One region of the Pseudoduganella dura genome, then DNA from elsewhere that is predicted to be linked to it. Evidence: predicted binding sites of a transcription regulator. Region 1 holds the regulator's gene; each other region holds the start of a gene.
What was found. Region 1 encodes LexA, which represses DNA repair genes until DNA is damaged. Its sites were predicted from a motif close to ACTGTATNNNNATACAGT; they were not measured.
Positions count from the first base shown of each region.

Region 2: the regulator LexA is predicted to act here: its motif matches at 1,615-1,632, upstream of GJV26_RS21730 (PA0069 family radical SAM protein).
Region 3: the regulator LexA is predicted to act here: its motif matches at 4,001-4,018, upstream of GJV26_RS16180 (putative DNA modification/repair radical SAM protein).
Region 4: the regulator LexA is predicted to act here: its motif matches at 2,448-2,465, upstream of GJV26_RS17475 (DNA topoisomerase IV subunit B).

Region 1 covers NZ_WNWM01000002.1:4,759,919-4,765,188, forward strand. The annotation lists gene purF (amidophosphoribosyltransferase) at 1-580, shown strand, start outside; gene GJV26_RS20800 (cystathionine gamma-synthase family protein) at 622-1,863, shown strand; gene GJV26_RS20805 (pepsin/retropepsin-like aspartic protease family protein) at 1,860-2,732, shown strand; gene lexA (transcriptional repressor LexA) at 2,824-3,504, opposite strand; gene rpsF (30S ribosomal protein S6) at 3,784-4,170, shown strand; gene priB (primosomal replication protein N) at 4,189-4,509, shown strand; gene rpsR (30S ribosomal protein S18) at 4,511-4,801, shown strand; gene rplI (50S ribosomal protein L9) at 4,835-5,270, shown strand, end outside.
Region 2 covers NZ_WNWM01000002.1:4,967,843-4,973,112, forward strand. The annotation lists gene GJV26_RS21720 (Hsp70 family protein) at 1-918, opposite strand, end outside; gene GJV26_RS21725 (DUF2760 domain-containing protein) at 915-1,496, opposite strand; gene GJV26_RS21730 (PA0069 family radical SAM protein) at 1,717-2,841, shown strand; gene GJV26_RS21735 (hypothetical protein) at 2,974-3,459, shown strand; gene GJV26_RS21740 (gamma-glutamylcyclotransferase) at 3,456-4,028, opposite strand; gene maiA (maleylacetoacetate isomerase) at 4,176-4,823, shown strand; gene GJV26_RS29965 (GGDEF domain-containing protein) at 4,820-5,270, opposite strand, start outside.
Region 3 covers NZ_WNWM01000002.1:3,689,034-3,694,303, reverse strand. The annotation lists gene GJV26_RS16190 (TauD/TfdA dioxygenase family protein) at 1-883, opposite strand, end outside; gene GJV26_RS16185 (UdgX family uracil-DNA binding protein) at 1,023-2,414, opposite strand; gene GJV26_RS16180 (putative DNA modification/repair radical SAM protein) at 2,759-3,988, opposite strand; gene can (carbonate dehydratase) at 4,134-4,805, opposite strand; gene dnaJ (molecular chaperone DnaJ) at 4,975-5,270, opposite strand, start outside.
Region 4 covers NZ_WNWM01000002.1:3,984,233-3,989,502, reverse strand. The annotation lists gene kdpB (potassium-transporting ATPase subunit KdpB) at 1-436, opposite strand, end outside; gene kdpA (potassium-transporting ATPase subunit KdpA) at 447-2,165, opposite strand; gene GJV26_RS17480 (potassium-transporting ATPase subunit F) at 2,162-2,251, opposite strand; gene GJV26_RS17475 (DNA topoisomerase IV subunit B) at 2,631-4,625, shown strand; gene parC (DNA topoisomerase IV subunit A) at 4,695-5,270, shown strand, end outside.

The DNA.
Region 1 (5,270 bases):
GCGCCTTGGCAAGGAGTACCGCGAAGGCTTCATCAAGAACCGCTACATCGGCCGCACCTTCATCATGCCGGGCCAGGCGCTGCGCAAGAAATCGGTGCGCCAGAAGCTGAACGCGATCGGCGACGAGTTCAAGGGCAAGAACGTGCTGCTGGTCGACGATTCGATCGTGCGCGGCACCACCAGCCGCGAGATCGTGCAGATGGCGCGCGATTCGGGCGCGAAGAAGGTGATCTTCGCTTCCGCCGCGCCGCCGGTGCTGTACCCGAACGTGTACGGCATCGACATGCCGACCCGCGACGAACTGATCGCCCACGGCCGCACCGTCGACGAAGTGTGCAAGGAAATCACGGCCGATGCGCTGGTGTACCAGGACCTGGACGACCTGAAGCGGGCAATTTCCGACGTCAATCCGGCACTGACGAGCTTCGAGGCATCCTGCTTCGACGGCAAGTACATCACCGGCGATGTGTCGGCGGATTACCTGGACCGCATCGAGCATGCGCGCCACAATCCCAAGGCGAAAGTCGAGGATGCCGCGCGCACCCAGCTGAACCTGAACGCGGCCACGACCGAAGCGTGAATCTCGGGCTCCTCGCGGAGCCCTTTTTTTTCTGTGACCAAATGAACGACAAGAAAAACTACGGTTTCACCACCACGATCCTGCATGGCGACCGCCAGAAGACCATCGAGCAGGGATCGCTGCACAAGCCCGTCCATACGTCCGTTGCGTTCGGCTATACCGATGCGCGCCAGCTGGCCTCGGTATTCCAGGGCCGCGAGCCGGGCTTCCGTTACGGCCGCCAGGGCAACCCCACGGTGTCGGCGCTGGAAGAAAAAGTGAACAAGATGGAAGGCGGAGTGGCCACCCTGTGCTTCGCCACCGGCATGGCGGCGATCGGCGCCGTGTTCCAGTCGCTGTTGCGCGCCGGGGACCACGTGGTGTCGTCGTCGTTCCTGTTCGGGAACACGAATTCGCTGTGGCAGACGGTGGCCGGGCAGGGCGTGGGCGTCGATTTCGTCGATGCGACCGATGTCGCCAACGTGGCCGCCGCCATCCGCGACAACACGCGCATCGTGTTCGTCGAGACCATCGCCAATCCGCGCACGCAGATCGCCGACCTGCGGCGCATCGGCGAGCTCTGCGCCGAAAAGGGCATCCTGTACATCGTCGACAACACGATGACCACGCCTTACCTGTTCCTCCCGAAAGCGGTGGGCGCGGGCATCGTCATCAATTCGCTGACGAAATCGATCGCCGGCCACGGCAACGCGCTGGGTGGCAGCCTGACCGATACCGGCGCCTACGACTGGGGCCGCTTCCCGAACATCTTCGAGAATTACAAGAAGGCCGCGCCCGCGATGTGGGGCATCACGCAGATCCGCGCCAAGGGGCTGCGCGACTTCGGCGCCTCGCTCGGCCCGGAGGCGGCGCACCACATTGCCGTGGGCGCCGAGACGCTGGCGCTGCGCATGGAGCGCACCTGCGCCAACGCCCGCGCGCTGGCCGAGATGCTGGCGGCCGATCCGCGCGTGGCCGCCGTGCACTATCCGGGCCTGCCGTCGCACCCGCAGCATGCCATCGCAACGGACCTGTTCAAAGCCTACGGCTCGCTGTTCAGCTTCGAGCTGCGCGACGGCATCGACTGCTTCGACTACCTCAACCGCCTGAAGGTCGCCGTGCCGGCATCGAACCTGGGCGATACGCGCACGCTGGTGATTCCCGTCGCGCACACGATCTTCTACGAGATGGGTGCCGAGCGCCGCGCATCGATGGGTATCGCCGAATCGCTGATCCGCGTGTCGGTGGGCATCGAGGATACCCTCGATCTGGTCGACGATTTCCGGCAGGCGCTGGACGCATGATGCACCGCTGCCGCGGTGCGGCGGTCTTGCTGGCCGCCGCATCGCTGTGCACCGCTGCGCATGCCGGGGTATCGGTGCCGCTGGCCCTGGAAAAGGGCATCCCGGTCGCGCAGCTGACGATCGACGGCGCCACGTTCCCGTTCACGTTCGACATCGGATCGAGCCGCACCGTGCACCTGACGCGCGACGTGATGGCGAAGATCCCCGGCCTGCGGCTTACCGGGCGCAAGCAGCGCAGCGCCGACCTGGCCGGCAAGGTGCGCGAGGAAGAAGAGTTCGTGATTCCCGACCTCGTCATCAACGGCGTGGCGTTCGGCGAGGTGACCGGCGTATCGTATGAGGCGTGGGGCCTGAACATCGGCAAGGAGGCGGGCCCGCCGCCGCATTCGGTAATCGGCCTGGGCCTGTTCGCGCAGCAGCCGTTCGTCTACGACCAGTCGGCGCGCACGCTGCGCTTCGGCGCGCCGCTCGACGCGGGACCGGGCTGGCAGGCGCTGCCCCATGAGAAGGTCCACGAGGGTATCGTCACGACATTGTCGAACGGCCGGGCGAGCTACCGGCTGGTGTTCGATTCGGCCGCCAGCATCTCGCTGGTCAAGCCGCAATCGGTGCAGGCACAGAAGGACGACACGGCGCCATGCGACCTGTTCGGGCCAGGAAAGCCTTGCCGGACAGTGTCGCTGGCGCTGCCGGGAGGAGGTGCGGTCAAGCCCTACCTGATGCCGCTGCCGGAATTCTTCCAGCCGGATGGCATCGTGGGCGCGGACTTTTTCGGACAGCGTGCCGTGTACGTGGACCTGGCCAACGGCAAGGTGGCGGTGCGGCCCACGGGGCAGGCAGGCGCGCAAGAGGAGAGCAGGGGCCGCTGAGCACCCGGCAGGCAGTGCCTGGTGCTCAGTACCGGATTCTCAGACCTGATTCCCGGTGCCAGCTTCCCGGCGCCGGGTACCTGGCAGGTACTCAGTGCCAGGTGCGCAGCAGGCCGACCGCCAGGCCTTCGAGCGCGAACTCATCGTCCGGGTTCACCGTGATGATCTTGAAATCCGGGTTTTCGGGCAGCAGCTCGATCGTTGAACCGGTGCGGCGATAGCGCTTCACCGTCACCTCGTTGCCGATGCGGGCGACCACGATCTGGCCGTTCTTCGCGCTGTCCACCTTCTTCACGGCCAGCAGGTCGCCGTCCATGATGCCGACATCGCGCATCGACTCGCCGCGCACCTTCAGCAGGAAATCGGGCTTCGCGGAGAACAGCGCGGGATCGACGCTGTAGCTCTTTTCCAGGTTTTCCTGTGCCAGCATCGGCGAACCGGCGGCCACGCGGCCGATCAGCGGCAGTTGCATCAGCAATGCCGCCGGCACGTGCGGCAGGGAATCGGACATAGGCGCGGACATGGGCGCGGACATGGCGGGCGCGGCCGGCGCCGCGCGCTCCCCCAGCAGGCGGATGCCGCGCGACGTGCCGGCGGTGATCTCGATCGCGCCTTTGCGCGCCAGCGCCTTCAGGTGTTCCTCGGCCGCATTGGCCGATTTGAAGCCCAACTCGGCGGCGATTTCCGCACGGGTCGGCGGGAAGCCGGTGGTGGTGATGGCATCCCTGATCAGATTGAGAATTTGTTCCTGCCTTGCAGTGAGCTTGATCATGATGCGATAGCTGTGGATATAGACAGTCTGTATTTTTGTACAGTACTCGCGCGAATGCAAGGGTAAACCGTGCTTTCGCCGAAATATTTCTTTAAAGGCGGCGTTTAGCCTGGTTTTGAAGCAACATTGCCGGCGGGGGGCAGCTGCGACGGCCAGCCGGGATGGCCAGGCGGTAACTAGCAATTGTCCAAAATCCCTGCTATGCTAGCGGGCTTACCTCTTCCCACACCCGTCTTGACGCCGGGGTGGGCTATCAACACAGTCCTTAAGGGAGTTTGCATGCGTCACTACGAAATCGTATTTATCGTCCATCCGGACCAAAGCGAGCAAGTGCCCGCGATGATCGAACGTTACAAAGCCAGCGTGACCTCGCGCGGCGGTAATGTCCACCGCGTCGAAGATTGGGGCCGCCGTCAAATGGCTTACTCGATCCAGAAACTGGCCAAGGCACACTACATCTGCCTGAACATCGAGTGCGACAACGACACTCTGGTGGAACTGGAAACCGCGTTCAAATTCAATGATGCCGTGCTGCGCCACCTGACCGTCAAGATGAAGAAAGCGGAAACCGCTCCTTCGCCAATGATGAAGTCGGTCCAGCGCGAAGACGCTGCCAAGAGCCACCGCGCCGAAGCTGCTGCGCCTGCCGCCGCCGCTGCCGCCTAAATTCGTTTCGGAATTCCGCTGAACCAGCTCCAGTTTGTCGGCCTCATCACCGAACGGGAAGTGATTCGTTTCACCCCGGCCGGCATGCCGATTGTGAATGCAGTATTGCAGCACAGTTCGCAGCAGATGGAGGCGGGCATTGCCCGACTGACCGAGTTCGAAATCTCCGCGGTTGCCGCGGGCGAGATTTCCGGCCGGTTCAGCCAGGCGCCACTGGGAGCCGTGTACGAGTTCACGGGGTTCCTCGCGAAGAGAAGCCGCAACAGCAAGAGCCTGGTATTTCACATCATTGATTTTCGTGCCGCTCCAGCGACACAACATTTAGATACAGGAGCCTAAAATGGCATTCGGTAAAAAGTTCGACAAAAACAAAGCCAAGCTGAAAGAAAAGCGCAAACAGCAGAACCCGCTGTTCAAGCGCAAGAAGTTCTGCCGCTTCACCGCCGCCGGCGTTGAACAAGTCGATTACAAAGACGTCGACACCCTGAAAGATTTCGTCCAGGAAAACGGCAAGATCATGCCGGCACGCCTGACCGGCACCAAGGCGCACTACCAGCGTCAAGTGGATACCGCGATCAAGCGCGCTCGCTACCTGGCCCTGCTGCCTTACACCGACCTGCACCACGCTTAATCGGCGGCAGTACAGATAGAACTGGAGAATATTATGCAAATCATTCTGCTTGAAAAAGTTATCAACGTCGGCAACCTGGGCGACGTGGTGAAGGTCAAGGACGGCTACGCACGTAACTTCCTGATCCCGCAAAAGCTGGCACGCCGCGCTACCACGGCTGCCGTGGCCGAGTTCGAAGCCAAGCGCGCCGAACTGGAAAAAGCCGCCGCTGAAAAGCTGGCAGCCGCACAGGGCCAGGGCGAAAAGCTGAACGGCATGACCGTCAACGTGTCGCAAAAAGCTGGTGTCGATGGCCGCCTGTTCGGCTCCGTCACCAACTACGACATCGCCGAAGCCCTGACCAAAGCCGGCTTCGCCGTGGAAAAAGCTGCCGTGCGCCTGCCGAACGGTCCGCTGAAGACCACCGGCGAGCACGCGGTATCGGTGGCACTGCACACCGACGTCGTGGTCGATGTGACCGTCGCCGTCG
Region 2 (5,270 bases), 210 kb from region 1:
TTCCTTGGCGGCGCGGCAGCCGTAGGTCAGCGCGCGCAGTTGCCATGGATCGAGCTGCGTGCCGCTGGCGGCCAGCTTGCGGGCCACCAGGTGGGCAAGGGCGAGATCCATGTTGTCGCCGCCCAGCAGGATGTGGTCGCCCACGGCCACGCGGTGCGGTTCCAGCACGCCGTCGCGCTCGGTGATGGCGATCAGCGAGAAGTCGCTGGTGCCGCCGCCCACGTCGACCACGAGGATGATGTCGCCCGGCTTGACTTCCTTGCGCCAGCGGCCTTCGCTGCCCTGGATCCAGCTGTACAGCGCGGCCTGCGGTTCTTCCAGCAGCGTCACGGCGTCGTAGCCGGCGGCGCGGGCCGCCTCGGCGGTCAGTTCGCGCGCGCCCGGATCGAACGATGCGGGAATCGTCACCGTCACGGCCTGTTCGCCGAACGGCGCTTCCGGATGCGCGGCGTTCCATGCCTGGCGCAGGTGGGCCAGGTAGCGCGTGGAAGCCTCGAGCGGCGAGACGCGGGTCACTTCTTCCGGCGCATCATTCGGCAGGATCGCGGCGCGGCGGTCCACGCCCGGGTGGCACAGCCAGCTCTTCGCGCTCGACACGAGGCGGATCGGCGTGGTGGCGCCGCGGCTGCGCGCCATTTCGCCGGCAATGGAACGTTTATCCCCGTCTTCTCCTTCGGTCGTCCATGGCAGCGCCAGTTCGCCCGGCGCCAGTTCGTCCGGGTGCGGCAGGTACAGGAACGACGGCAGCAGCGGCAGGTCTTCGACCGTTCCCGGCGCCGTCAGCTGCGGCACGCCCAGCACCGACTGCTGCGTATTCTCGCCATCGCTGGCGCCCAGGTCCACGTACGACAGCGCGCTGTGCGTGGTGCCCAGGTCGATGCCGATCGCATAGCGCGGGGTATTGTTCAGGTCGCTCACAGTTCCACCTCCGCCGGTGCCAGGATTTTCGCATCGTGCGCTTCGGCCAGTTTCGGCAGGCGCACGGCCGTGGCGCGCCAGCCGCGGTGGCTCAGCGTGCCCTTGAACGGAGCCTTGCCGACCACGTTGCCGGTCAGGCGCACGGTGGCGGCATCGAAGCCTTCTTCCAGCGTCACGCGGCTGCCTTCGGCCTCCGCGCGCGCCGGTTCGATCGTGAAGTGTTCCTTCAGCACCTTGCTGCAGCCTTCATGCACCACGCGCGCGGCGGCGCCGATGTCGGCGTCCGAATAGCCGGCCAGGTTTTCCTGCGTGAAGTCGATCAGGCGCGCTTCGCGCTGCAGCAGCGACAGCAGTTGCAGGGCGGCATCCGGCGTGGCTTCGCGCAGCGGTGGTGGCGCGGGAGCAGGCGCGGGCGCGGCTACCGGAGCAGGTGCGGGAGCTGGCGGCGGCGGCGCGGCCACGGGGCCGATCTGGTCGTTCTGGTAACGGTTGGCGAATTCGGCGTTGCCCAGCGTTTTGAAGAAAGCGCTGAAAGCAAGCGGGATCCTGGCCAGGAAGGACGGAGTATTCGTAGTCATATTGCTCTTGTATGGTGGGGTCCGGATTCGCACCGGACGCGGAATTGCGAATCATACCAGTTGGCGAAGTGCCAAGGTACGCAAGGCAGTTGCATTGACTTGAAGATCGGCCTAGAATACTGTATATACATACAGTTGTAGTGGACCCAGTACTGGAGCTCTCATGCACCGCGATAATTTCGATCCGCAAGCAGATTTCGATCCCCGGGCCGGGCAGGTGATGCTGCCGCCCCGTTCACTGAAAGCGCTGAAGGGGCGGGGCGCCGTCACGAACGTGCAGGGCCGCTATGAAGTGAACGTGCGCGAAACGTTCGACGACGGCTGGCTGCGCGAGGAAGACGAACCGCGCGTCTGGCGCACGCAGGTCACCGAGGAAACCGCGAAATCGATCCTCACGCGCAACGCGTCGCCGGACATCCCGTTCGACCTGTCGCTGAATCCGTACCGCGGTTGCGAGCACGGCTGTATCTATTGCTTCGCGCGGCCGTCGCACAGCTACCTGGGCCTGTCGCCGGGGCTCGATTTCGAGAGCAAGCTGTACGCGAAGATCAACGCGCCCGAACTGCTGCGCAGCGAGCTGTGCAAGCCGGACTATGCCGTCGAGCCGATCGCGCTGGGCGTCAATACCGATGCCTACCAGCCGGTCGAGCGGGAACTGCGGATCACGCGCCGCATCCTCGAAGTGCTGCGCGAATGCGAGCACCCGGTGGGGCTGATCACGAAATCGTCGCTGATCGAGCGCGATATCGACATCCTCGCGCCGATGGCGGAAAAGCGGCTGGCGGCGGCGTCGATCACGCTGACCACGCTCGACCCGAAAATCGCCCGCACGCTGGAACCGCGCGCCGCTTCCCCGGAGCGCCGCCTGCGCACGATCCGCACGCTCACGGAGGCGGGCATCCCGGTGGGCGTGTCGATCGCCCCGATCATCCCGTTCGTCACCGAACCCGAAATCGAAAAAGTGATGGAAGCGGCGTTCGACGCCGGCGCGATCCAGGCCAGCTACACGGTGCTGCGGCTGCCATGGGAAGTCAATCCGCTGTTCCAGCAATGGCTGGAAGCGCACTTCCCGGACCGTGCCCAGCGCGTGATGAACCGCGTGCGTGAAATGCACGGTGGCAAGGATTACGACGCGTCGTTCGATTCGCGGATGACCGGGCAGGGCCTGTGGGCGGACCTGATCCGCCAGCGGGTGGAAAAGGCCCGGCAGCGTTTCGGCATGACCGGCCGCGGCTCGCGTTTCCGGCAGCTCGACTGCACCCGGTTCCGGCGCCCATTGGTGGTGCCGCCGGTGGGGGCGAAGGCGAAGCGGGCGGAAGCGATGGGGCAGATGAGTTTGTTCTAACGCGGGATTTTCTTAAAAAGCGTCAATTTATATTTCTGTTTTGCATGATCCAATGGGGATGTCTTGCGCGCGTCGAACAGCAGGACATCACATCCGGGGAGCGTCATCATGCAATCAACTGTATCGAAGATCATGCGCCTGCATTCGGCGTGGCGGTATCTGTGGCCGATCCAGTCGGCAGGCCAACTGCTGTCGTACTGCATTCTCATTCTTGCGGTCCTGGCGATCATGGCTGCCATTGTTCCCTACATGGAACCGGTTCCGCCGTTGTTCTGGGTGTCATTGTCCGCGGCAGCCTGCGCCAGTGTGCCGTTGTATGCGGTACTGCCGGCCAGGATCGACATCACGACGGCCATGCACGCCACGGCCATGGCCGCGCTGCTTCATCGGCACATGGCCGCCACCGGCTACGTTCAGACCAGCGGGGATGATGGCATCCGCCATTACCGCCCCGTCGGGCCGCGCTGGCGCCGATGGGAAGAAAGCCGGGTCTCGGTGCGCGTGTGCGACGAGTCGACACTGCGCATCGAAGGCGCCGTGCTGACGCTCAAGGGCATCGAGGAATGGCTGGAAGCGGCCAGGCCCGGTACATGGCCATCGGATTCCCGGGCGGTCTAAGGGCATTCCTTCAGCTCGGCCAGATACCGCTCGATCATGAACACATGCGCATCCTCGTGCCCCATCGCTCGCAGCGCCTGCGCCAAGTGCACGAGGTATTCCCTGTTCGGCCCGCTCGGCCCGCGCGCGGCGGCGATGTGCCGCGCGATCTCCAGTTCCGACGCTTCGCCCAGGTAGGCGGCATTGTCGTGCCGGGCGATGTAGACAAGGCCCTCTTCGGAACCGCCGCCATCGAAGCGGATGCCGATCGGCAGCCGCAGGTAGCCGTTCTTTTCGCGATGATCGAGATGGACGAATTCTTCCGGCGTCACCAGGTACGCCATGCCATGGCAAACGGCGCCTTCCTGCGGCACGAGCGTGACGACGCGCCCGGGCGCATCCGGGGTGCCGCGATGGTCGTGCGAACCTTGCCAGAAGCGCCGCACCCAGCCGTCGATACTGGCCGGGCGCCGCTCGATGAAGGGAAAATCGGCTTTCCAGATCAGCGAACCGTAGCCGAACAGCCACACGCTGTGGTGGCCGTCGAAGCGGTCCATCGCGCGGTTGATTTCGATGGTGTTGTGCGACATGGCAACAAGGGAAATGGGGACTGGCAATTATAGGCCGCGGGCCGGTCCGGCGCCGGCGAAGCGCCCCGGTTAATATGGCGGCCTGGAATGAACCGGCCCTGAACCTGTCGACCAGGAACGCGTTGGCCAACAACAAGGAGACAGACCATGAAGCTCTACACCTACTTCCGCAGCTCCGCCGCCTACCGTGTGCGTATCGCGCTGAACCTGAAAGGCATCGGCTACGAGTCGATCCCCGTGCACCTGCTGAAGAACGGCGGCGAGCAGCACGACGACGCCTACCGCGCCGTCAACCCGAGCGAGCTGGTGCCGGCGCTGGAGACGGAAGGCGTCACGCTCGGCCAGTCGATGGCGATCATCGAATACCTGGATGAAACCCACCCGATGATGCCGCTGTTGCCGCCCGATGCGCTGGGCCGCGCCCGCGTGCGCGCGCTGGCGCAGACCGTTGCCTGCGATACCCATCCGCTGACGAACCTGCGCGTGCTGCGGCACCTGAAGGGCGCGCTGGGGCTGTCCGAGGAAGACCGGAACGCCTGGTACCGGCACTGGCTTGGCGAAGGCATGCGCGTGCTGGAAGCGCAACTGGCGAACGGCGCGGCCACCGGCCGCTTCTGTCACGGCGACATGCCCACGATGGCCGACTGCTTCCTGGTGCCGCAGGTGTTCAATGCCCGGCGCTTCGACATCGACCTGGCGCCTTACCCCACGATCGCGCGGATCGATGCCGCCTGCGTGGACATCCCGGCGTTCCAGGCCGCCCATCCGTCGCAACAGCCGGACGCGGAGGGTTAACCCACCCCACCGGCGCCCAGCCGCGCGTCGAACCTCACCACCCGGTCGCGGCCTTCCTGCTTGGCCCGATACAGCGCCTTGTCGGCGCGCATCAGCAATGCCGATGGTGTATCGTCGCGGGCCGCCGACGCAAGGCCGATGCTGATGGTCAGCGTCACGTCGGTGCCATCTTCCGCGGGCACGCGCAGCGCGGCAGCCGCCGCCCGCAGGCGCTCGGCGGCCACCGTGGCCACGGTTTCATCCGTTTCAGGCATCAGCACCACGAATTCCTCGCCGCCGAAACGGGCCGCGGTGTCGATCGCCCGCAGCGAGCCGGCGAGCAGCTGCGCCAGCGCCACGATCGCGCCGTCCCCGGTGTCGTGGCCGTACGTGTCGTTGATGCGCTTGAAGAAGTCGATGTCCACCATCAGCACCGACAACGGGTGGCCGAAGCGGCGCGCGCGTTCC
Region 3 (5,270 bases), 1.1 Mb from region 1:
CGGCGGCCAGGTGCATCAGCGAGCGGTTATCCCAGAACACCATGTCGTGCGGTTGCCATTGGTGGCGGTAGACATGCCGCGGCTTCACGCTGTGCGCGAACAGCTCGGCCAGCAGCGCGGCGCTGGCGTCCTCGGGAATGCCGACGATGCGGGTGGTGAAATGCTCGCTGACGAACAGCGCCTGCCGCCCCGTTTCCGGGTGCGTGCGCACCACCGGGTGCACCACGGGTTTGACTTCGTCAATCTGCGCCTGCGTGAGATTCGGCCGCCACGGGCTGCGGCGCTGCAGTTCGGAGTACTGCTTCAGGTAGCTGTGTTCGGCGCGGGCATGGCGGATCTCGTTCTTCAGCGCTTCGGGCAGCGTGTCGTAGGCCAGATGCATGTTGGCGAACAGCGTGTCGCCGCCCTCGGCCGGCAGCTCCTGCGCGTGCAGCATCGAGCCCAGGCTGGGCTGCTCCTTGTACGACAGGTCGGAATGCCAGAAATGGCCGGCGTCGCCCAGGCCGATCGGCTTGCCGTCTTCGACGATGTTTGACACCACCAGGACTTCCGGGTGCCCCGCCAGCTGGAAATTTCTCAGCACATGGATTTGCAAGGGACCGAACAGGCGGGAAAAATCGACCTGCTGTCGCGGCGTGATGCGCTGGTCCCGGAACACCAGCACATGGTGCTCCAGGTGGGCGGCATGCAGCTGCAACAGATCCTTGCGGGAGAGTGGCTGCGCCAGGTCGAGGCCGAATACTTCGGCGCCAAGGGGACCCTCGAACGGGCGAATGTGCAACCCCGTTTCCGGGCGGGCTGCGACATGTTTTCCAGCGCTTGATACTGTGCTTGATGCTGCACTTGATGCTGCGCTTGATACTGCACTCAATACTGCGGACATGTGATGCGCTCCAGCTGGCGGGGTCGGAAGCTCGCCCGACACCGCGCTTTCCACGGCCACGGCACCAGGCGAGTGAAGCCAGTCTATGCCGCTCGCATCATGAACAAAACGAATACTTTTTGATATTGATATGCGGTTTTCAAGCTTCTGGCGACTCGCCCCGCGCCAGCCGCTGCGCCGTTTTCAATGCCTCGACGATCGCCGCGAACGCCGCCTGGCGCGACTCGCGGTCCGGCACCCGCAGCGCATAGGCGGGGTGATAGGTGGCCACCACCCAGCGCCCCTCATGCTCGAATGGCGCATCCATGTAGTCCTTCATCGTCGCGCTGCCGGTCTGCAGGATCGACTTCAGCGCGGTGCTGCCGAGCGCCACCAGCACGTCGGGCGCCACCGTTTCCAGCTCCGTTTCGAGCCAGTAGCGGCAGGCCATCACTTCCTTTTGCGCGGGGGTTTTATGGAGGCGGCGCTTGCCGCGCGGCTCCCACTTGAAGTGCTTGACGGCGTTGGTCACGTACACGGCGCGGCGGTCCAGTGCCGCTTCATCCATCGCCTTGTCCAGCAGTTCGCCGGCCGGGCCGACGAACGGCTTGCCGGCCAGGTCCTCCTGGTCGCCCGGCTGTTCGCCCACCAGCATGATCTTCGCGCGGCGCGCGCCCTGCCCCGCCACCGCCTGCGTGGCGTTCTGCCACAGGTCGCAGCGCCGGCACTCGTCCAGCGAACTGGGTTGCTGGCGTTCCGGCGCCGCCTGTTCGGACGAGATCGGGATCGTGGTGCCGCCCCGCTTGCCGACGGTATCGAGCTGCCCGACCTTGCGCGCGCCGGCCGCGGCCTGGCTGACCATGTGCGTCACCACTGCGCCTTCGGGCAGGTTTTTCCAGAAGCGGTGGCGGATATGGCCGTGCATGATGCCCGCGTTCAGGCGCGCTGGATTGAAGATGCTGCGGTAGTAGGTGAGCCACAGCGATTCGCCGGCATCGGTGAAATCGGCCGCGCTGCGCGCCAGCGCCGCGCCGGTGTGCAGGGTGGCGCCGTCCCACAGCACGGTGGCCTCGGGCGTGGCGATCATCCAGCTGGTTCGGCCCATGCGCCTGGCGAAGTGCTGTGCCACTTGCGGCAGCACGTCGTGCGCCGGCTCGAACCACGCGACGAAGCGTGGCGCGCCTTCCTGTTCGGGGCGTTCGCGAAAGCGCAGGTAGGCATGCATGTCGTGTTCTTCGTGCCGCACCGCCCGCACCATGTGGTGCAGGCGGGCGCCATCTTCATCCGCCATCGAGATCACCTCGTGTTCGCCGCGGTGCCAGCGCCACAGCACGCGGTAGAGGAAGGCCCAGCGGTCGTGGGCCCGATAGCAGGCTGCGCCTTGCAGCATTTCAATCAGTTTGCGGGAAATACGCGGCTGCAAACCGGATGGAGGATTGTTCGGGGGCGGCGGGTCCGATCGTTCATCGGGGTTATGAGTATCCTCACTAACCAATGCGCTTGCTGACTCGTTTGCTGCACTTGCCACTTCCACTGCATTTGCTGCTTCCACTGCACTTGCAACTTCAACTGCACTTGCTGCTTCTACTGCACTTGCAACTTCAACTGCACTTGCCACTTCAACTGCACTTGCCACTTCAACTGCACTTGCCACTTCAACTGCACTTGCCACTTCAACTACACTTGCCGAGTCATCGACAACTTCATTCACAAGCTCATTTACCGCTACCGGAGGCATTGCACTCAACAGGTCTCCGCCGCCTTCCTGCATTACCCATTGTACGTATTCGGGCGCGACATGGCGCACGATCAGCGCGCGCGCGGCGGTACGCCACTCGGCAAACGACGTGACCACCACCGGCTGGCCGGACAGCGCCAGCGCAACGGCATCGTCCTTCATGCAGCCTGCAGCTCCGGGAACAGTGCCATCTGCTGCGGCACGTCGGCCATGGCCTGGCGCAATGTATCGGACGAGGTGGTGTCCCGTGCCGGACGGTAGTCGGCGGTGACGATGAACGGCGCCACCTTCTTCATGCTGCAGCGCAGGCGCGCGAGATCGGCCCAGCGCACCTGGCGCATGCGGCGCAGCTCGACGATGCGCTGCGCGTTGCGGATGCCGATGCCGGGAATGCGCGCGATCATCTGCGGCTCGGCGCGGTTCAGGTCCATCGGAAAATGCTCGCGGTGTGACAGTGCCCATGCCAGCTTCGGGTCGATGTCGAGCGACAGGTTGCCCGATGCGGGCAGCAGTTCCTTCGCCTGGAAGCCATAGCTGCGCAGCAGGAAATCGGCCTGGTACAGGCGGTGTTCGCGCAGCAGCGGCGGCGGCGCCAGCGGCACGCTTTTCGGGCTTTCCGGGATCGGGCTGAACGCGCTGTAGTACACGCGCTTGAGCTTGTAGCTGCCGTACAGCGTTTCGGCGGTGGTAAGAATGCGCGCATCGTCGCTGGCATCGGCGCCCACGATCATCTGCGTGCTCTGCCCCGCCGGCGCGAACCTGGGCGACTTCGGTTCGGCTTCCTTCTCGTCCAGCTTCAGGCGGATATTGCCCATCGTGAGCTTGATCGTGTGGACGCTCTTTTCGGGCGCGAGCTTTTGCACGCTGTCCTGCGTGGGCAGTTCGATGTTGACGGACAGGCGGTCGGCATAGCGGCCGGCCGCCTCGATCAGCGCCGGGTCGGCATCGGGAATCGTCTTCAGATGGATGTAGCCGCGGAACTGGTGCACTTCGCGCAGCTCGCGCGCAACGGCCACCAGCTGCTCCATCGTGTAGTCGGCGGACTGGATGATGCCGGAGCTGAGGAACAGGCCGTCGATGTAGTTGCGCAGGTAAAAGTCGACCGTGAGTTTCACCACTTCCTGCACCGTGAAGCGGGCGCGCGGCACGTTCGACGTGCGGCGGTTGACGCAGTACTGGCAGTCGTAGACGCAGAAGTTGGTCAGCAGGATCTTGAGCAGCGAGACACAGCGGCCATCCGGCGTATAGCTGTGGCAGATACCCATGCCGTTGGTCGCGCCGATGCCATCCTTGCCCTCGGACGAACGCTTCGGTGCACCGCTGCTGGCGCACGACGCGTCGTATTTCGCCGCATCGGCGAGGATTTCCAGCTTGTCGTTCAGCTCCATTTTTGGCACCCAACTGTACAGATATACAGTATAGCGGAGTGCTGTTCGGGAGACTGGACGGGCGGCCGAAAATACCGGGTCAGCAGCGGTTCAAGGTGCCAGACACTTTTCCAGGGGAAAAGATGTCCGGCACCGGTTTTGCCGGTTATTGCGCAGCGCTGTAACGCGAGCCCAGGTTGGCTTTCAGCTTCGTTTGCAGTTCGGGCAATTCGTTGATCGTCATGCCCAGGTCGTGCAGGTGGCCGTCGTTGATGCCGTAGACCCAGCCGTGCACGGAGAGTTGCTGGCCGCGGTCCCAGGCGTCCTGCACGATGGTGGTCGAGCAGACGTTGACCACCTGCTCCACCACGTTCAGCTCCACCAGCTTTTCGCTGCGCACGCGCTCGTCGAGCACGGTGCCCAGGTAGCGCTCGTGTTTCTGGCTCACGTCCTGCACATGGCGCAGCCAGTTGTCGACGAGGCCCACGCGGGCGCCGGTCAGCGCGGCGTGCACGCCCTTGCAGCCATAGTGGCCGACGATGATCACGTGCTTCACTTTCAGCACTTCGATCGCGAACTGCAGCACGGAGAGGCAGTTCAGGTCGGAGTGGACGACCACGTTGGCGATGTTACGGTGTACGAACACGTCGCCTGGCAGCAGGCCGAGCAGTTCGTTGGCGGGCACGCGGCTGTCCGAACAGCCGATCCACAGGTATTCCGGCGACGCCTGGTTGGCCAGGCGGTGGAAGAATTCCGGATCGCGCTGCACCATCGAGTCGGCCCAGCGGCGGTTGTTGTTCAGGAGTTCCCGCAGGTCGGAAGGCTTGGTATCGTTCATGAAGTTCCTTTCAGACGTGACAAGGCCGCCGGTTGCATGCCTCGCAACGCGGCGGCCGAAAATGCAGCTGCCAGTTTACCCGATCCGGATGGTGTCGGCCGAACGTACTTTTTTGGTAGCGGTCTCTTGCCGAGGGCTGCCGCCCGCGGCAACGAACTTACTCAAAAACTTACTCAAAAAAATCCTTGACCTTGTCCATCCAGCCCTTCGACTGCGGGCTGTGCTTCGAGCCGCCTTCGACGGTGGCGCGTTCGAACTCGCGCAGCAGTTCCTTCTGCTTGTCGGTCAGCTTGACCGGCGTTTCGACGGCCACGTGGCAGAACAGGTCGCCCGGATAACCCGAGCGCACGCCCTTGACGCCCTTGCCTTTCAGGCGGAACGTCTTGCCGGACTGGGTGCCTTCGGGCACGGTGAACGACACCTTGCCGGACAGGGTCGGCACTTCGATTTCGCCGCCCAGCGCCG
Region 4 (5,270 bases), 780 kb from region 1:
CGGTCACTTCGCCGTCGACGGGAATCACGTCGCCCGCCTCGACCAGCACCGTCATGCCCTTGCGCAGGTCGGAGGCCGGCACCGGCAGCCACGTGGTGCCGTACCTGGGCGTGGCCAGCTTCTTCGCCGTGACGGTGGTCTTGAGCGCCCGCAGCGATGCCGCCTGCGCCTTGCTGCGCCCCTCGGCCAGCGCCTCGGCGAAGTTCGCGAACAGCACCGTGAACCACAGCCAGACGGCGATCGCCGCGATGAAGCCCGCCTTGCCGCCGCCGACGGCGGCCTGCGCGGCCAGCAGCGTGGTGGCGATGCTGCCGATATAGACGACGAACATGACCGGGCTGCGCAGCTGCACGCGCGGGTGCAGCTTGCGGAACGCGTCGCCCAGCGCGGGAACGGCCAGCCGCGAATCGAAAAGTGTCAGCGGTGTGCGTGACATGGAAAGCCTCTCAATGGAAAAGTTGCAGGTGTTCGACGACGGGGCCGAGCGCCAGCGCCGGCACGTAGTTCAGCACGCCGACCAGCACGACCACGCCGATCAGCAGGCACACGAACAGCGGGCCATGGGTCGGCATCGTTCCGCCGGTCGCCGGCAGGCGCTGCCTGGCCGCCAGCGAACCGGCGATGGCCAGCACCGGCACGATCACGGCGAAGCGGCCGAACCACATGGCGATCGCCAGCATCGTGTTGTAGAACGGCGTGTTGGCGGACAGCCCGGCGAACGCGCTGCCGTTGTTGTTGGCGGCGGAACTGAACGCGTACAGGATCTCGGAAAAGCCGTGCGCGCCCGGGTTGGCGATGCCGGCCGTGCCGGCGCCCGTGACGACGGCAATCGCCGTGCCGGACAGCACGAGGACCGGCGTGACGAGAATGGCGATCGACGTCATCTTCATTTCGTACGGACCGATCTTCTTGCCCAGGTATTCCGGCGTGCGGCCGATCATCAGCCCGGCGATGAACACCGCCAGGATCGCGAACACCAGCATGCCGTACAGCCCCGAACCCACGCCGCCGAAGATCACTTCGCCGAACTGCATCAGCAGCAGCGGCACCGCGCCGCCCAGCGGCATCAGCGAATCGTGCATCGCGTTGACGGCGCCGCAGGAGGCGGCCGTGGTCACGGCGGCGAACAGCGCCGAACCTTTGACGCCGAAGCGGGTTTCCTTGCCTTCCATGTTGCCGCCCGATTGCAGCGCGCTCGCCGCCTGGTCGACGCCGAGCCCCTGCAGCGCCGGGTGCGCCACCTGCTCGGCCGAAAACACGGCGAGCGTCATCAGCACGAACACGATCGTCATCGCCGCCAGCACGGCCCAGCCCTGGCGGATGTCGCCGACCAGCCGGCCGAAGGCGAAGCACAGCGCGGCCGGGATCAGGAAGATCGCGATCATCTGGATGAAATTGGCCAGCGCCGTGGGGTTCTCGAACGGGTGCGCGGAATTGGCGTTGAAGAAGCCGCCGCCGTTGGTGCCCAGCAGCTTGATCGCTTCCTGCGAGGCGACCGGCCCCATGGCCAGCGTCTGCGCGCCGCCTTCCAGCGTGGCGACCTGCCGGTACGCATCGAAGTTCTGGATCACGCCCTCGCCCATCAGCAGCACGGCCAGCAGCAGCGACAGCGGCAGCAGCACGTACAGCGTGGCGCGGCTGACATCGACCCAGAAATTGCCGACGGAGGCGCTGGAGCGTGCCGCGAACCCGCGGACCAGCGCGAACACGACGGCGATGCCGGTGGCGGCGGACAGGAAATTCTGGCCCGCCAGCGCCACCATCTGGGTGAAGTAGCTCATCGTCTGCTCGCCCGAGTAGCCCTGCCAGTTGGTATTGGCGACGAAACTCACGGCCGTGTTGAACGAGGAATCGGGGCTCACGCCGGGCAGATGCTGCGGGTTCAGCGGCAGCCAGGCCTGCAGGCGCTGCACGGCGTAGACGAACACCGCGCCCAGCGCGTTGAAGACGACCAGCGCGATCGCATAGCTTTTCCAGCCCGTTGCCCGGTCCGCCGGCAGCCCGGCGGCGCGGTACAGCCACCCTTCGGCCTTGTGCAGCCAGCGGAGGCCGGGGATGGGCGCGTCGCCGGCGCCTACCTTGGCCAGGAACGCGCCGAGCGGCCAGGCCAGCGCCAGCAGCACCAGCAGGAAGGCCCCCAGCAAAGTCAGCGATTGGGCGGTCACAGGTCCTCCGCCTTCAGCAGTGCTGCCAGCAGGTAGACCAGCAGCCCGCCCGCGGTGAGCGCGCCGATCAGGTAGACGGCGTTCATGGCTTGCTTCCCAGCCGGGCGCACCCGGCCGCCATGGCGCAGGCCAGCGCCGCGAACACGCCGATCGCGGCCAAAAACACGATATCCATCGCTTTCCTCCCAGGTGTTGTGAAGGAAGGCAGGTTATCGACGGGCGTCTAAAAACGGGGTAAAGACTTGTACGGCAGGTGTAAACAAGGTATAAAAGCGGCCTTTCACTGTATATTTATACAGATGTTTTCAGGGCTGCTTGCTCGTCGGGCCGGCGCCTCGGATAGAATGCCGGACTAAACGCAGCGGTAAAGGCGCGGCACAAAGCGCAACACGAGCACAGCACGAACAGCAGCAACCAGTACCAACCCAGCGCCAACCCGGTGCACTCACTCAGCAATCGTCACGTATGGCCACGAAAAAAACAGTTTCCGACTACAGCGAATCATCGATCCGCGTGCTGAAGGGCCTGGAGCCCGTCAAGCAGCGCCCCGGCATGTATACCCGCACGGAGAACCCGCTGCACATCATCCAGGAGGTGATCGACAACGCATCGGACGAAGCGCTGGGCGGGCATTGCCGCAATATCACCGTCACGCAGAACGCCGACGGCAGCATCACCGTCGAGGATGACGGCCGCGGCATCCCGGTCGGCCTGCACCCGGAAGAAAACGTGCCCACGGTGGAGATCGTGTTCACGCGGCTGCACGCCGGCGGCAAGTTCGACAAGGGCTCGGGCGGCGCGTACGCGTTCTCCGGCGGCCTGCACGGCGTGGGCGTGTCCGTCACCAACGCGCTCTCCAAGCGCCTGGAAATCAACGTCTGGCGCAAGGACGACAAGGGCAACGGCTACCACACGCTGGCGTTCGAGAATGGCGACCTGGTCCAGCCCCTGACGTCGCAGCCGGCGCCGAACGGCAAGAAATCCGGCACCCGCGTCACCGCCTGGCCGGATCCGAAGTATTTCGACTCGCCGCTGATCTCGCAGGTGGAGCTGCAGCGGCTGCTGCGCTCGAAGGCCGTGCTGCTGCCCGGCGTGACCGTCACGCTGAAGAACGGCAAGACCGGCGACGTGCAGACCTGGCAATACAACGACGGCCTGCGCGGCTACCTGAACGAGGCGCTGGCGCAGACCGGCAACGGCGAGACCTGGGTGCCGCTGTTCGAGGGCGAGCAGTTCGCCGGCCCGGATGCCGAGGGCTTCGCCGAGGGCGAAGGCGCTTCGTGGGTGGTGGCGTGGACGGAAGAAGGCGCGATCATGCGCGAATCCTACGTCAACCTGATCCCCACGCCGAACGGCGGTACCCATGAATCCGGCCTGCGCGAAGGCCTGTTCGGAGCGATGAAGAACTTCGTCGAACTGCATTCATTGTTGCCGAAAGGCGTGAAACTGCTGCCGGAAGACGTATTTGCGCGCGCTTCGTTCGTGCTGTCCGCGAAGGTGCTGGACCCGCAGTTCCAGGGCCAGATCAAGGAACGCCTGAACTCGCGCGACGCCGTGCGCCTCGTCTCCACCTACAGCAAGCCGGCGCTGGAACTGTGGCTGAACCAGCACATCGACTGGGGCAAGAAGCTGGCCGAACTCGTCATCAAGCAGGCCCAGTCGCGCCTGCGCTCGGCGCAGAAGGTGGAAAAGAAGAAATCGTCCGGCGTGGCCGTGTTGCCGGGCAAGCTGACCGATTGCGAATCGACCGACATCGCGCGCACGGAGCTGTTCCTGGTCGAGGGCGATTCCGCCGGCGGCTCGGCGAAGATGGGCCGCGACAAGGAATTCCAGGCGATCCTGCCGCTGCGCGGCAAGGTGCTCAATTCCTGGGAAACCGACCGCGACCGCCTGTTCGCCAACAACGAGATCCACGATATCGCCGTGGCGATCGGCGTCGATCCGCACAGCTTCAGCGACACGCCGGACCTGTCGAACCTGCGCTACGGCAAGATTTGCATCCTGTCCGATGCGGACGTGGACGGCTCGCACATCCAGGTGCTGCTGCTCACGCTGTTCTTCCGCCACTTCCCGGCGCTGATCCAGAACGGCAACATCTGCGTGGCCCGCCCGCCGCTGTACCGGGTGGATGCGCCGGCGCGCGGCAAGAAGCCGATCCAGAAGCTCTACGCGCTGGACGACGGCGAACTGACCGCGATCGAGGACAAGCTGCGCAAGGATGGCCTGAAGGATGGCAGCTGGAGCATTTCCCGCTTCAAGGGCCTGGGCGAGATGAACGCCGAACAGCTGTGGGAAACCACGATGAACCCGGACACGCGGCGCCTGCTGCCGGTGGCGCTGGGCGACTTTGCCCACACCGAGGCGGCGGCCCGCTTCAACATGCTGATGGGCAAAGGCGAAGCCGCCGCCCGCCGCGCATGGATCGAAGAACACGGCAACGAAGTCGAAGCAGATATCTAAATCACGAGCACTATGAGCCAAGCAAACCTCTTTGACGCACCGCCGCCGGATGGCGCGGACAACAATGGCATGGGTAACAGCGACGGCGGCAACGGCGGCGAATCGCTGACCCTGTCGACGTTCGCCGAACGCGCCTATCTCGATTACGCCATCTCGGTGGTGAAGGGCCGCGCCCTGCCCGACGTGTGCGACGGCCAGAAGCCGGTGCAGCGCCGCATCCTGTACTCGATGAACGAACTGGGGCTGAACGCCAGCGCCAAGCCCCGCAAGTCCGCCACCGTGGTCGGCGACGTGCTGGGCAAGCTGCACCCGCACGGCGACCAGTCGGTGTACGACGCGCTGGTGCGCATGGCGCAGGACTTTTCGCTGCGCTACCCGCTGATCGACGGCCAGGGCAACTTCGGCTCGCGCGACGGCGACGGCGCCGCGGCGATGCGCTACACCGAAGCGCGCCTCACGCCGATCGCGAAGCTGCTGCTGGACGAAATCGGCCAGGGCACCGTGGACTTCATCCCGAACTACGACGGCTCGACCGAAGAACCGGCCCTGCTGCCGGCGCGGCTGCCGATGGCGCTGCTGAACGGCGCCTCCGGCATCGCGGTCGGCATGGCCACCGAGATCCCGTCGCACAACCTGCGCGAGGTG